Regions from separate parts of the Thioalkalivibrio sp. ALE23 genome, predicted to be linked through region 2. Evidence: predicted binding sites of a transcription regulator. Region 2 holds the regulator's gene; the other holds the start of a gene.

Region 1 (5,686 bases), on a different contig from region 2:
GCAGGCGAAGATCGCCGGCTCGAAGCACTTCAGCCAGGCCGAGACCCAGGTGATCAGCGCGAAGCTGGCGGAGTGCGATTCGGGGAAGCCGTACTCGCCGAAGCCGAGGATCTGGCGATACAGCCGCTCGGCGAACTCGGCGGAATAGCCGCGCTCGCGCATCCCCTCCAGCAGCCGCTCGCGCCAGCGCCCGAGATCCCCGCGGCGGCGCCAGGCGCCGATGGAGCGGCGCAGCCCGTCGGCCTCGCCGGCGGAGAACCCGGCCGCCACCATCGCCAGCTCGATCACCTGTTCCTGGAAGATGGGCACGCCCAGGGTGCGCCCCAGCACCCGCTCGATCTCCGCGTTGGGGAAGCGCACCCGCTCGGGGTGTGCCCGGCGCTTGAGATAGGGATGCACCATCTCGCCCTGGATGGGGCCGGGCCGCACGATGGCGATCTCGATCACCAGGTCGTAGAAGTTCTTCGGCTTCAGCCGCGGCAGCATGCTCATCTGCGCGCGTGACTCGATCTGGAACACCCCCAGGCTGTCGGCCTTCTGCAGCATCGCGTAGACCGCCGGGTCCTCGGCCGGGATGTCGGCCAGGCCCCAGTCGCGGCCGCGGTGCCGGTGCATCAGCTCCAGCGCGCGGCGCACGCAGGAGAGCATCCCCAGCGACAGCACGTCGATCTTCAGCAGGCCGGCGGCGTCGAGGTCGTCCTTGTCCCACTGGATCACGCTGCGTTCGGGCATCGCCGCGTTCTCGATCGGCACCAGCTCGTCGAGCCGCCCGGCGGCGATCACGAAGCCCCCGGTGTGCTGCGACAGATGGCGCGGGAAACCGACCAGCTCGGCGGTCAGGGCCTGCCACTGGCGGGCCAGGGCACCGTCGGGTTCCAGGCCGACCTCGCGCAGGCGCTCGGGCGGGATGCCCTCGTCCCACCAGGCGAGGTTGGCGGTCAGCGCGTCCAGTCGCGCGCGCGAGAGCCCCAGCGCCCGGCCCACGTCGCGCAGGGCGCTGCGGCGGCGATAGCGGATCACGGTACAGGCCAGTGCCGCGCGGTTGCGGCCGTAGCGCCGGTAGATGTACTGGATCACCTCCTCGCGGCGCTCGTGCTCGAAGTCGACGTCGATATCCGGTGGCTCGCCGCGCTCGGCGGAGATGAAGCGCTCGAACAGCATGCTCGAGCGCGACGGATCCACCGCGGTGATGCCCAGCGCGTAGCACACCGCCGAGTTGGCCGCCGAACCCCGCCCCTGGCACAGGATCCCGCGGCTGCGCGCGAAGCGCACGATGTCGTACACGGTGAGGAAATACGGCTCGTAACCCAGCTCGGCGATGATGCCCAGCTCGCGCTCGATCTGCGCCTGTACCGCCTCCGGGATACCGTCGGGCCAGCGCTTGCGGGCCCCGCGCAGGCTCTCATCGCGCAGGTACTCGGTGGCGGTGCGCCCGGGCGGCAGCGGGTCGGTGGGGTAGTGGTATTCGAGTTCGTCCAGGGAGAAGCGGCAGTCGTCGGCGATGGCGACCGCGTGGCACAGCCAGGCGGCGGGATACAGCGTGGCCAGATCGGCGCGCGGGCGCAGGCAGCGTTCGCCGTTGGGGAACAGCTCGCCGGCGGCCTGCGCGACCGTGCAGCGGTGATGCAGGGCGGTCAGGACATCCTGCAGTGCGCGGCGGCCGCGGGCATGCATGTGCACGTCGCCGCAGGCCGTCACCGGCAGGTCGTGTGCCTGCGCGAGCTGCCGTGCCCGGGCGATCTGCGCCGGATCCCCGGGCGTCCGCAGCAGCGCCACCGCCAGATGTCCCTGCCCGGGCGCGGCCCATGCCCGCAGCCAGGCCGCTGCGTCGTCGGGATCGGCCGTGTCGGATTCCGGCCACAGATGCAGCAGCACGTGCCAGCCGGCGCGCTCCGCTTCCGGGACTGCCTCCAGATCCGCCCGGGTCAGGTGGTGCTCGCCCTTGTCCGCGGCCCCGCGCGCGGTGGTGATCAGGCGGCACAGGGCGGCATAGCCCGTGCGGTCGCGCACCAGCACGGTCAGTTCGGGGCCGTCGGCCAGCTGCAGGCGGGCGCCCGCGATCAGGTGCACGCCGGTGCGCTGCGCCGCCTCGTGCGCGCGCACCAGGCCCGCCAGCGAGGCGATGTCGGTCAGCGCCAGCGCGCGATAGCCCAGCGCCGCCGCGCGCTCCACCAGCTCCTCCGGGTGCGAGGCCCCGCGCAGGAACGAGAAGTTGCTCAGCGCCGTCAGCTCGGCAAAGGCCGGGGCGGTGTCGGCTGCGGGTTCGCGTTCGTCCATGTACTGTATATTTGTACAGTATCACGGGCGAAGCAAGCCGCCCCCCGGATTCCGGGGGACGGCGAGGGCTGTCAGGGGGCTTCGGAAATGGGGCGGGGGATCAGCGCCCCAGGCCGGTGAGGCGCGCGGGCTCCAGGATCTCGATCCAGTAGCCGTCGAGGTCCTTCACGAAGGCGATGTCCTTCAGTCCGCCCTCGTCCGGGCGCTTCACGAACTCCACGTTATTCTGGTCGAACCAGCGCACCGCGGCGTCCAGGTCGGGCACCGAGAAGCAGATGTGGCCGAAGCCCTGCGGTTCGGCGTTGCCGTCGTGGTAGTGGAAGTCCGGATCCTTCTCGGTGCCGTAGTTGTAGGTCAGCTCGAGGATGCCGCGCTGGCTGAACATCCAGCGGGTGCGTTCGCCCTCGTCCTGCGGCGGGGCGGGTTCGTCGTCGTCCTGACGCGCGAGGAAATACAGCGTGAACTCGAATTCCGGGAAGTCCAGGGTCTTCACCAGCTCCATGCCGAACACGCGGCGGTAGAAATCCAGCGACGCGTCGGGGTCCTTCACGCGCAGCATGGTGTGGTTGAAGCGGAAGCCTGCGGTGGGGTTGTCGCTCATGTGCGGATCCTTTGTTCGGCCGAATGGGATGGGTCGGGAGAATGGAACACGCCCCCGGCGTCTCCCGCAACTGCCCGGCCGGTGCGTGCTGTCCTATACTGCGCGGATCGCAAGGGAAGAATACGGAGATCGGGGTGAACTCACGACTGGCAATGCGGGCCCTGGCCCTGCTGGCCCTGGTGCTGACGGCCAGCGGCTGCGCGATGCTCTCGCCCTCGCCGCCGCAGGATCAGAGCAACATCTGCGAGATCTTCCGCGAGGAACCGCGCTGGTACGACTACGCCCTGGACTCCCAGGAGCAATGGGGCACGCCCATTGCCACGCAGATGGCGATCATCCAGCAGGAGTCCTCGTTCCGCAGCCACGTGCGCCCGCCACGCGAGCGCCTGCTGGGGATCATCCCGTGGCGCCGGCCGTCCTCGGCCTATGGCTATGCCCAGGCCCAGGACCCCGTCTGGGGCGAATACCGCGAGGACGCCGGCAGCCGCTTCGCCCGGCGCACGCACATGAAGCACGCGACCGACTTCATCGGCTGGTACAACGAGCGCACCCGGCGCATGACCGGGGTTTCCCTGCATAACCCGGAGCACCTGTATCTCGCCTACCACGAGGGGCAGGGCGGCTATAACCGCGGCAGCTATCGCGGCAAGCCCGGGGTGCAGCGCGCCGCGCGTCAGGTGCGTGACCGCGCCAGTCGCTATGCGAGCCAGCTGGAGAGCTGCGAGTCCGAGTTCCGCTGCCGGCGGTTCTGGCAGGTGGGGCCGTTTTGTCGCCAGTGACGGTCTGCCCGGGGTCTACCACTCCGGGTCCAGCGGATGCAGGTCCGGGTCGAGCGTCCAGGGGCCCGGCGGCGGCACGGTCCGGTCGGCGACCAGGGGACGGATCCGGCGGAGGAACGTGTCGCGCGGGAGTTCGATCGCGCCCAGGTTCACCAGGTGTTCGGTGGCCATCTGGGTGTCGATCAGCGGCCAGTCCCGGGCCACCATGTGGCGGCACAGCCAGGCGAGGGCAATCTTCGAGGCGTCGCGCTCGAGGCTGAACATGGACTCGCCGCAGAACAGCCGGCCCGCGGCCACCCCGTAGAGCCCGCCGATCAGCCGCGGGCCGTCCCACACCTCCACCGAATGCGCATGGCCCACGCGATGCAGCGCGGTATAGGCCTCCTGCATGCTCTGGGTGATCCAGGTGCCGGCGGAGCGGGCGCGCGGGCCGGCACAGCCAGCGATCACGCGCTCGAAGGCGCGGTCGAAGGTGACGGTGTAGCCGGCGTTGCGCAGGGTCTTGCGCAGCGAGCGCCGGATGCGGAAGGCGCCGGGTTCCAGCACCGCGCGCGGGTCGGGGCTCCACCACAGGATCGGCTGGCCGGCCTCGAACCAGGGGAAGATCCCGCTGCGGTAGGCGTTGACCAGGCGCGGCACGGAGAGATCGCCGCCGGCGGCGAGCAGGCCGTTGGGCTCGTCCAGCGCGGTCTCCGCCGGCGGGAACGGCGCCTCCGGGTGATCCGGATCCAGCCAGGGGAGGGTGATGGGGCTGCGGGGGCTCATGCGGCGCCTGATCGGTCGGTGCCGGATCGGCCAGCGCCGGATCGGCCAGAGGGCTGGCCTCCTACGACGGTGGGAGGCCGGCCCTCCGGCCGATTGTGCGTTCGGGCAATCTCTTGCGCCGGATCGGCCAGGGGCTGGCCTCCTACGACGGGGCGAACCCTGCCCCCGGTAGGAGGCCGGCCCTCCGGCCGATTGTGCGTTCGGGCAATCTCTTGCGCCGGATCGGCCAGGGGCTGGCCTCCTACGACGGGGCGAACCCTGCCCCCGGTGGGAGGCCGGCCCTCCGGCCGATTGTGCGTCCGGACAATCTCCTGCGCCGGATCGGCCAGAGGCTGGCCTCCTACGGGATTAATCGCGGGGTTAATCGGGGGCATGGCCGGATTCTCCCTGGCGATAGGGTGAATGCTCGTGCAGGCGCTCGCAGTGGCTGCGCATCAGGTCCGCCTCGCGTTCGCAGAAATCGCGCACCGGCCCGTCGAAGCCCGGGGTCAGGATCGCGTGGACCGACCAGGTGGGCGTGGGCAGGAAGCCGCGCGGGATCTTGTGCTCGCCCTGGGCGCCGGGCTCGAAGTGCGTGAGCCCTTCGCGGATGCAGAACTCGATGCCCTGGTAGTAGCAGGTCTCGAAGTGCAGGGCGTCCAGTTCCTCGGTGGCGCCCCAGAAGCGCCCGTACAGGGTGTCGTGGCTGCGGTAGCACAGCGCGGCGGCGATGGTCTCGCCGTCGCCATCCTCACCATCGCCATTCTCCGGGCGGCGGGCCTCGAACAGCACCACCTGGTCACCCAGTGCGGCGGCCGTCTCCACGAAGAACGCCTCGGTGAGGGTGGGGATGCCCATGTGCTTCTCGAAGGTGTCGACGTAGAAGCGATGGAAGCGCGCCCAGTCCTCCGGCGAGCCGGTGGCCCCGGTCAGGGTGCGGAAGGTGATGCCGGCTTCCGCGACACGCCGGCGTTCGCGTTTGATGTTCTTGCGTTTTTTCGACGACAGCGCGGCGAGAAACGCCTCGAAATCCGCGTAGCCGCCGTCTGCGGCGTTGGTCCAGTGGTACTGGCAGCCCATGCGCTCGGGCAGCCCCAGCGGGGCCAGCGCTTCGCGGTCGGCGGACTCGGGGAACAGCACGTGGACCCCGGAGGCCTCCAGTTCGCGCCCGCGCGAGACCAGCGCGCGCAGCAGCTGACGGCGCAGGCGGTCCGGGTCGGGGGCCTCGGGGTGTACCAGCAGACGGGGACCGGTGGCCGGGGTGTAGGGCACCGCGACCACCAGC
Region 2 (5,686 bases):
ATTACACCGGCTGGGTGTACGAGGACGGCGAGGATCAGGGCGAACCCTTCGATTCCAGTCGTGACCGCGGCCAGCCGTTCACCCTGACCCTGGGTGCCGGCGAGGTCATTCCGGGCTGGGAGAAGGGCCTGGAGGGCATGCGCGAGGGTGGGAAGCGCGAGATCATCATCCCGCCGGAACTGGGCTACGGGTCACGCGGCGCCGGTGACGTGATCCCGCCGAACGCCACTCTGCGCTTCGAAGTGGAGATCCTGGAAGTGGAGCGGGCGCCCTTCGGCGGCCTGAACAATAACGAACTGGCCGGGATGCTGGAACGCGACGACGTGACCGTGGTCGACATCCGCCGGCCCGACGAATGGGCCGAGACCGGGGTGGTCGAAGGCAGCCTGCGCATGACCGCCTTCGACGAACGCGGCCAGTTCATTCCGCAATTCGGTCAGGCGTTCACCGATGCGGTAGACCCGGATGACACCGTGGTCCTGATCTGCCGCACCGGCAGCCGCACCGGCGTGCTGGCCCGCGCGCTGGCCGACGGTCTGGGGTACGAGGACGTCTACAACGTCACCGACGGCATCAAGCACTGGCTGGAAGAAGACCGCGTGGTGCAGCACGACTGCCCCGACACCGAGGAGACGGCGGTTTGCTGATGCGGCGACACGCCGGCCCCGGGGCCCTCGGTCTGGTCCTGCTGCTGCTCGCTGCCCCGGCACCGGGCGAAGAAGACAATCGTGAGGACCTTCCGGCGGTACTCCCCGAGCCGGTGACCACCACGCATTCGCTTGAAACGGTGGACGGCGAACGGCTGGAATACCGCGCGACGGTCGGCTACACCCCGCTGGGCGAGGATCGCGAACACCCCGAGGCACGGGTCTTCAGCGTGGCCTACACGGTGGAGGATGAAGACACCGACCGCCCGGTGACCTTCCTGTTCAACGGCGGCCCGGGGGCGGCCTCGGCCTATCTCAACGTCGGCGGACTCGGACCGCGGGTCCTGGACACCGACGACCGGGGCCTGTCGGCCGCCACGCCACCACGGCTGACGGACAACCCGAAGACCTGGCTGGCGTTTACCGACCTCGTCTTCATCGATCCGCCGGGCACCGGTTTCAGTCGGGTGATGGAGGCCGGCGATCCCGAAGATTTCTTCGAGCCGGAGGGCGACCTGGCCGCCCTGGAAGAAACCCTGGAACGCTGGCTGGACGACCACGGACGGCGCGGCGACCCGGTGTACCTCGGCGGGGAAAGCTATGGCGGCTATCGCGCCGGTGCCCTGCCCGCGCGGCTGATGCGCAACTCCGGCATCAGCGTCTCGGGCACGGTGCTGGTCTCCCCCGCGCTGGATTTCGGCATGCTCGAGGGCGGCACCGGCCGTCCGCTCCCGCACGCCCTGATGCTGCCGGCGCTGACCGCCTCGGCACGCGCGCATGACCGCCTGGGCGATGACCCGCCGAGCCTCGAGCAGGCGGAGGCATTCGCGCTGGGGGACTATCTCGAGGGGCTGCTGCACCCGGGACGGATCGACGCCGACTGGATCGATGAAGTGGCCCGCTTCACCGGCATCGACCGCGACCACCTGCGCGCGACCGGCGGCCGCATCACCCTGAACATGGCGCAGCGTGGCCTGCTGCGAGACGAGGGCCGGCTGGTCAGCCTGTACGATGGCGGGATCGATTCGCCGGATCCGGTCCCGACCCGCACGCGGCCGCGGGCCGATGCCATCCTCGACGGTCTGGTGGCCCCGCTGTCCACCGCCATGCTGGACCACCTGCGCAACACCCTGGACTGGTCGCACGGGCATCAGTATCGCCTGCTCAGCCGCGAGGTCTTCGGTGCCTGGGACTGGGACAGCTCGCAGCGGACCGGCCCGGCCTCGGCGATGGACGACCTGGCCACCGCCCTGGCACTCGATCCCCGCTTTCGCATCTTCAGCGTGCACGGCGAGGCCGACCTGATCACCCCCTATTTCGCCACCGAATGGCTGCTGGGGCAGATCGCGCATGCCGCGGACCCGGGCGACGACGAGCGCATCGTCACCGGCCGCTATCCCGGCGGGCACATGCTGTACATGCGTGCCGACACCAACGCCGGGCTGTTCGACGACGCCCGGCGCTTCTACACCGGACACGCAGAAGACGGAGCTGAAGCGGACCCCGACTGACCGCTTGCCGACCCGGGCGCCCTCCGGTTACTGTAATTATGAACAGTATCCGGAGCCGCCCCCGTGTCGTCCGTCCCGTCGCTCACCCCGCGCCAGCAGGCCATCCTCGACTACATCACCGAGGTGGTGACCACCCAGGGCACCGCGCCTACGCGCAACGAGATCGCCGCGGCCTTCGGTTTCCGCTCGCCGCATGCGGCGGAATGCCACCTCAAGGCCCTGGTGCGCAAGGGTGCGATCGAACTGGTGGGCGGGGCGGCCCGCGGGATCCGCCTGTCCCCCGACACGCGCCCCTCGCCCGCCACGCCGTCCGGGGCGGAGGGCATTCCCCTGATCGGCCGGGTCGCGGCCGGCTCGCCGCTGCTGGCCACCGAACACATCGAGGGGCACTACCAACTCGGCGACGCCCTGTTCCGCGCCCGCCCCGACTACCTGCTGCGGGTACACGGCGAAAGCATGCGCGATGCCGGCATCCTCGACGGTGACCTGCTCGCCGTGCGCCGCACGCCGGAGGCCCGGGATGGCCAGATCGTGGTCGCGCGCATCGAGGACGAGGTCACGGTCAAGCGCTTCCACCACGATGGTTCGCGGATCCGCCTGCTGCCCGAAAACCCGGATTTCGCCCCCATCGAGATCGACCCCGAGCGCCGCGAACTCGCGATCGAGGGGATCGGCGTGGGCGTGCTGCGCGATCTGGAAAGGGAATGAGCCGCGCCCTGGACTCACTGCTGGAACACCCGTCCCTGTGGCGCGGCCGCCAGGGCGCCCCCGCCAGCGGCGACGCGGTCTGGCCAGCGGGGACACCCGAACTGGAAACGGCCCTGGGCGGCGGCTGGCCGCGCGGCCAGCTGGTGGAACTGCTGGGCGCGCCCTTCGGCAGCGGCGAGACCCGCCTGCTGGTCCCGATGCTCGCCGCCTGCGGGCGCGCACGGCTGTGGATCGCCCTGATCGGCCCGCCGGCCACCCCCTGGCTCCCCGGCTGGCAACAGCTGGGCATTCCCCCGGAGCGGGTCCTGCTGGTGCGGGCCGACCAGGACGGCGAACGCCTGTGGAGTGCGGAACAGTGCCTGCGCGACCCGGCCTTTGGCGTGTTGCTGATCTGGATCCATGGCCCCGCGGAGACCGCACGACTGCGGCGTCTGCGCCTGGCGGCCGGCGAAAGCCGCGCCTGTGCCGTGCTCCATCGTCCACCACAGGCCGCGGAACAGCCCTCACCCGCACATCAGCGCCTGCAATGGCAGCCCCATGGCCGGGGCCTGCGCCTGCACTTCATCAAGGGCAGCGGCGCCCGGTACCGGCGCGGCCGGCCGCTGGATCTCTCCGTGGCACACCCGCCTCCCGCGGAGGGCACCCCGTGATCCCGGACGCACGCCCTGCGCGGCCGGCACCCGACACGGAGCAAGCCCCCCCGGGTCCGACCCTGCAACTGCTCCCGGGGCTCCCGGGGCTCCCGGAGCCGGCGCGGGAACCTGACCCCGCTCCCGTCCCCGCGCCGGAGGCCCGGGAATGCTGGCTGGCCGTGCAGCTTCCGCATCTGGCCCTGGACCTCCAGGCCCGCCGCCGCGCGGATGCCGACCGTCTCGCGCAGCACCCCCTGCTGATCGTGGAACGCGGGGAACGCCCCCGGGTGCATGCCGCCAACCGTGCCGCGCGCCGCGCCGGCGCCCGTCCGGGCATGCCCCTGGGCGATGCCCTGGCCCTGCTGGACACCCCGGAACTGATCGAGGACGACCCGGCGGCCCGTGCGCGCGAGATTCACCAGCTGGCCGCCGCCCTGCTGCAGTTCAGCGACCACGTGCATCCCGAACCCGAAGAGCAGCGCATCCTGCTCGAGGCCGGGCGCAGCCGGCGCCTGTTCGGCGGGCTTCCGGCCCTGCGCGAACGCGTGGAGGCCCTGCTGCGCGAACTGGGTTTCCAGCCGCGCACCGGCATGGCCCGCAGCCCGGCCGCTGCACGGCTGTTCGCCACGCACCGGCACCCGGAGATCCCCGAGGACCGCGACGCCCTGCGCCGCAATCTGGCACGCTTCCCGCTGAACACCCTGCCGTTGCCCGCGGGCACCCGCGAGGCCCTACAGGCCACCGGCCTGCGGATGTTCGGTGACCTGCTGCGTCTGCCGCGCGCGGAACTGGCACGACGCCACGAACCGGCACTGCTGCAGACCATCGACCGCCTGCTGGGCGATGCCCGCGAGGCCCTGCCGCGCTTTTGTCCCCCGGCCACCCTGGAACTCGCCCTGCGCCTGGATCACGAAATCCGCGCAAGCACCGCGCTGGTGTTCCCGCTGCGCCGCCTGCTGCAGCAGGCCGAGCAGCAATTGCGCGGGCGGGCCCTGAGCCTGCAGCGCATGCAGCTGGAACTGCGGCATCGCGAGGCCACCACCCGCCTGAGCCTGGAACGCGGCCAGCCGGGCATCCGCGCGGCGGACTGGCTGAGCCTGTGGCAGACCCGACTGGAGCGCGAAACCCTGCAGGCCCCGGTCATCGGCCTGCGCCTGCACGCGGCCGACCTGCTGGACCCGCCCGCCACCGATGACGGCCTGCTGACCGGAGACCCCGCCGGCGAGAACAACCCGGGCACGCACCTGCCCGCCGTGCTTGCCCGCCTGCGGGCGCGCCTGGGGGCACAGAAGGTCGGCGGCCTGAGCAACCGGGGAACCCCGGCCCCGGAAGACGCGCAGGAGCCCGTCGGCTCCACCCTGCAACGGGGCCGATCCACGCCCGGTCCCGCGCAGCAGGCCTGCGGCACGGCCCTGTGGGTGCACGCGCCGGTGCCGGCAGCGGCCACGGATCTGCAGGGGCTGCAGCCCCTGGGACGCATGGAAAACGGCTGGTGGGACCGGGGAAACGATCAGCGCCGCGACTATGCCCTGGCGCGCGACCCCCGCGGTCGCGGGGTCTGGGTGTTCCGCTGCCTGCGCAGCGGGCAATGGTATCGCCAGGGCTACTGGGGATAGCCCCCGCGGTTACCGGTGGTGTTCGCCCGCCCGCTCCGGCTGAAACAGCACCTTGTCGATGCGCACGTGCATCACGCCCCCGCCCGGACGCAGCCACTCGATCTCCTCGCCCTCCGAGAGCCCGAGCAGGGCACTGCCCACCGGCGCCATGATCGACAGGGAAAGGCCGCCGCGGCAACGACGGACACTACAAAGCCGGGCACGCGGACGCCGGTGCCTCTGTCCCATCGATTCTGGGGGCGAATGACACAAAAGACAAACCCTCCGCACGATGTGATCCGCATCAAGGCCACACGGTCACCGAACTGCTACACAGGGGGCAGATGTGCATCCCGAGGCCCGCATGAATCTCCAGATGAACGAACCGTTGCCCGGCTTCGATCGCCCCCTCGAAGTCCTGCGTGCCTGTCATCGTCGCCTGAAGGGCTGTCTGGAGACGCTCGACCGCCTGCAGGCCCATGTCCCCGATCATGGTGCGGATGCCGAGGCCCAGGCCGCCGCCCAGCGGCTGCTGAAATATTTCCATGCCTCCGCACCGCACCACCATGCCGACGAGGACGAAGATCTGTTCC

The links. The regulator LexA, encoded in region 2, represses DNA repair genes until DNA is damaged. The targets are predictions, from matches to a motif close to TACTGTNNATATNNACAGTA.
Region 1: F573_RS0106670 (error-prone DNA polymerase) is a predicted target of LexA. The motif match lies at 2,279-2,298, and genes of this name have one in related genera.

What each region holds. Positions count from the first base shown of each region.
Region 1 covers NZ_KB900032.1:616,268-621,953, forward strand. The annotation lists gene F573_RS0106670 (error-prone DNA polymerase) at 1-2,277, opposite strand, end outside; gene gloA (lactoylglutathione lyase) at 2,378-2,878, opposite strand; gene F573_RS0106680 (hypothetical protein) at 3,031-3,657, shown strand; gene aat (leucyl/phenylalanyl-tRNA--protein transferase) at 3,673-4,422, opposite strand; gene F573_RS0106690 (GNAT family N-acetyltransferase) at 4,783-5,686, opposite strand, start outside.
Region 2 covers NZ_KB900033.1:76,466-82,151, reverse strand. The annotation lists gene F573_RS0107125 (FKBP-type peptidyl-prolyl cis-trans isomerase) at 1-647, shown strand, start outside; gene F573_RS0107120 (S10 family peptidase) at 647-2,158, shown strand; gene lexA (transcriptional repressor LexA) at 2,222-2,866, shown strand; gene imuA (translesion DNA synthesis-associated protein ImuA) at 2,863-3,516, shown strand; gene F573_RS0107105 (DNA polymerase Y family protein) at 3,672-5,114, shown strand; partial or broken gene F573_RS14215 (GreA/GreB family elongation factor) at 5,124-5,282, opposite strand; gene F573_RS0107095 (hemerythrin domain-containing protein) at 5,458-5,686, shown strand, end outside.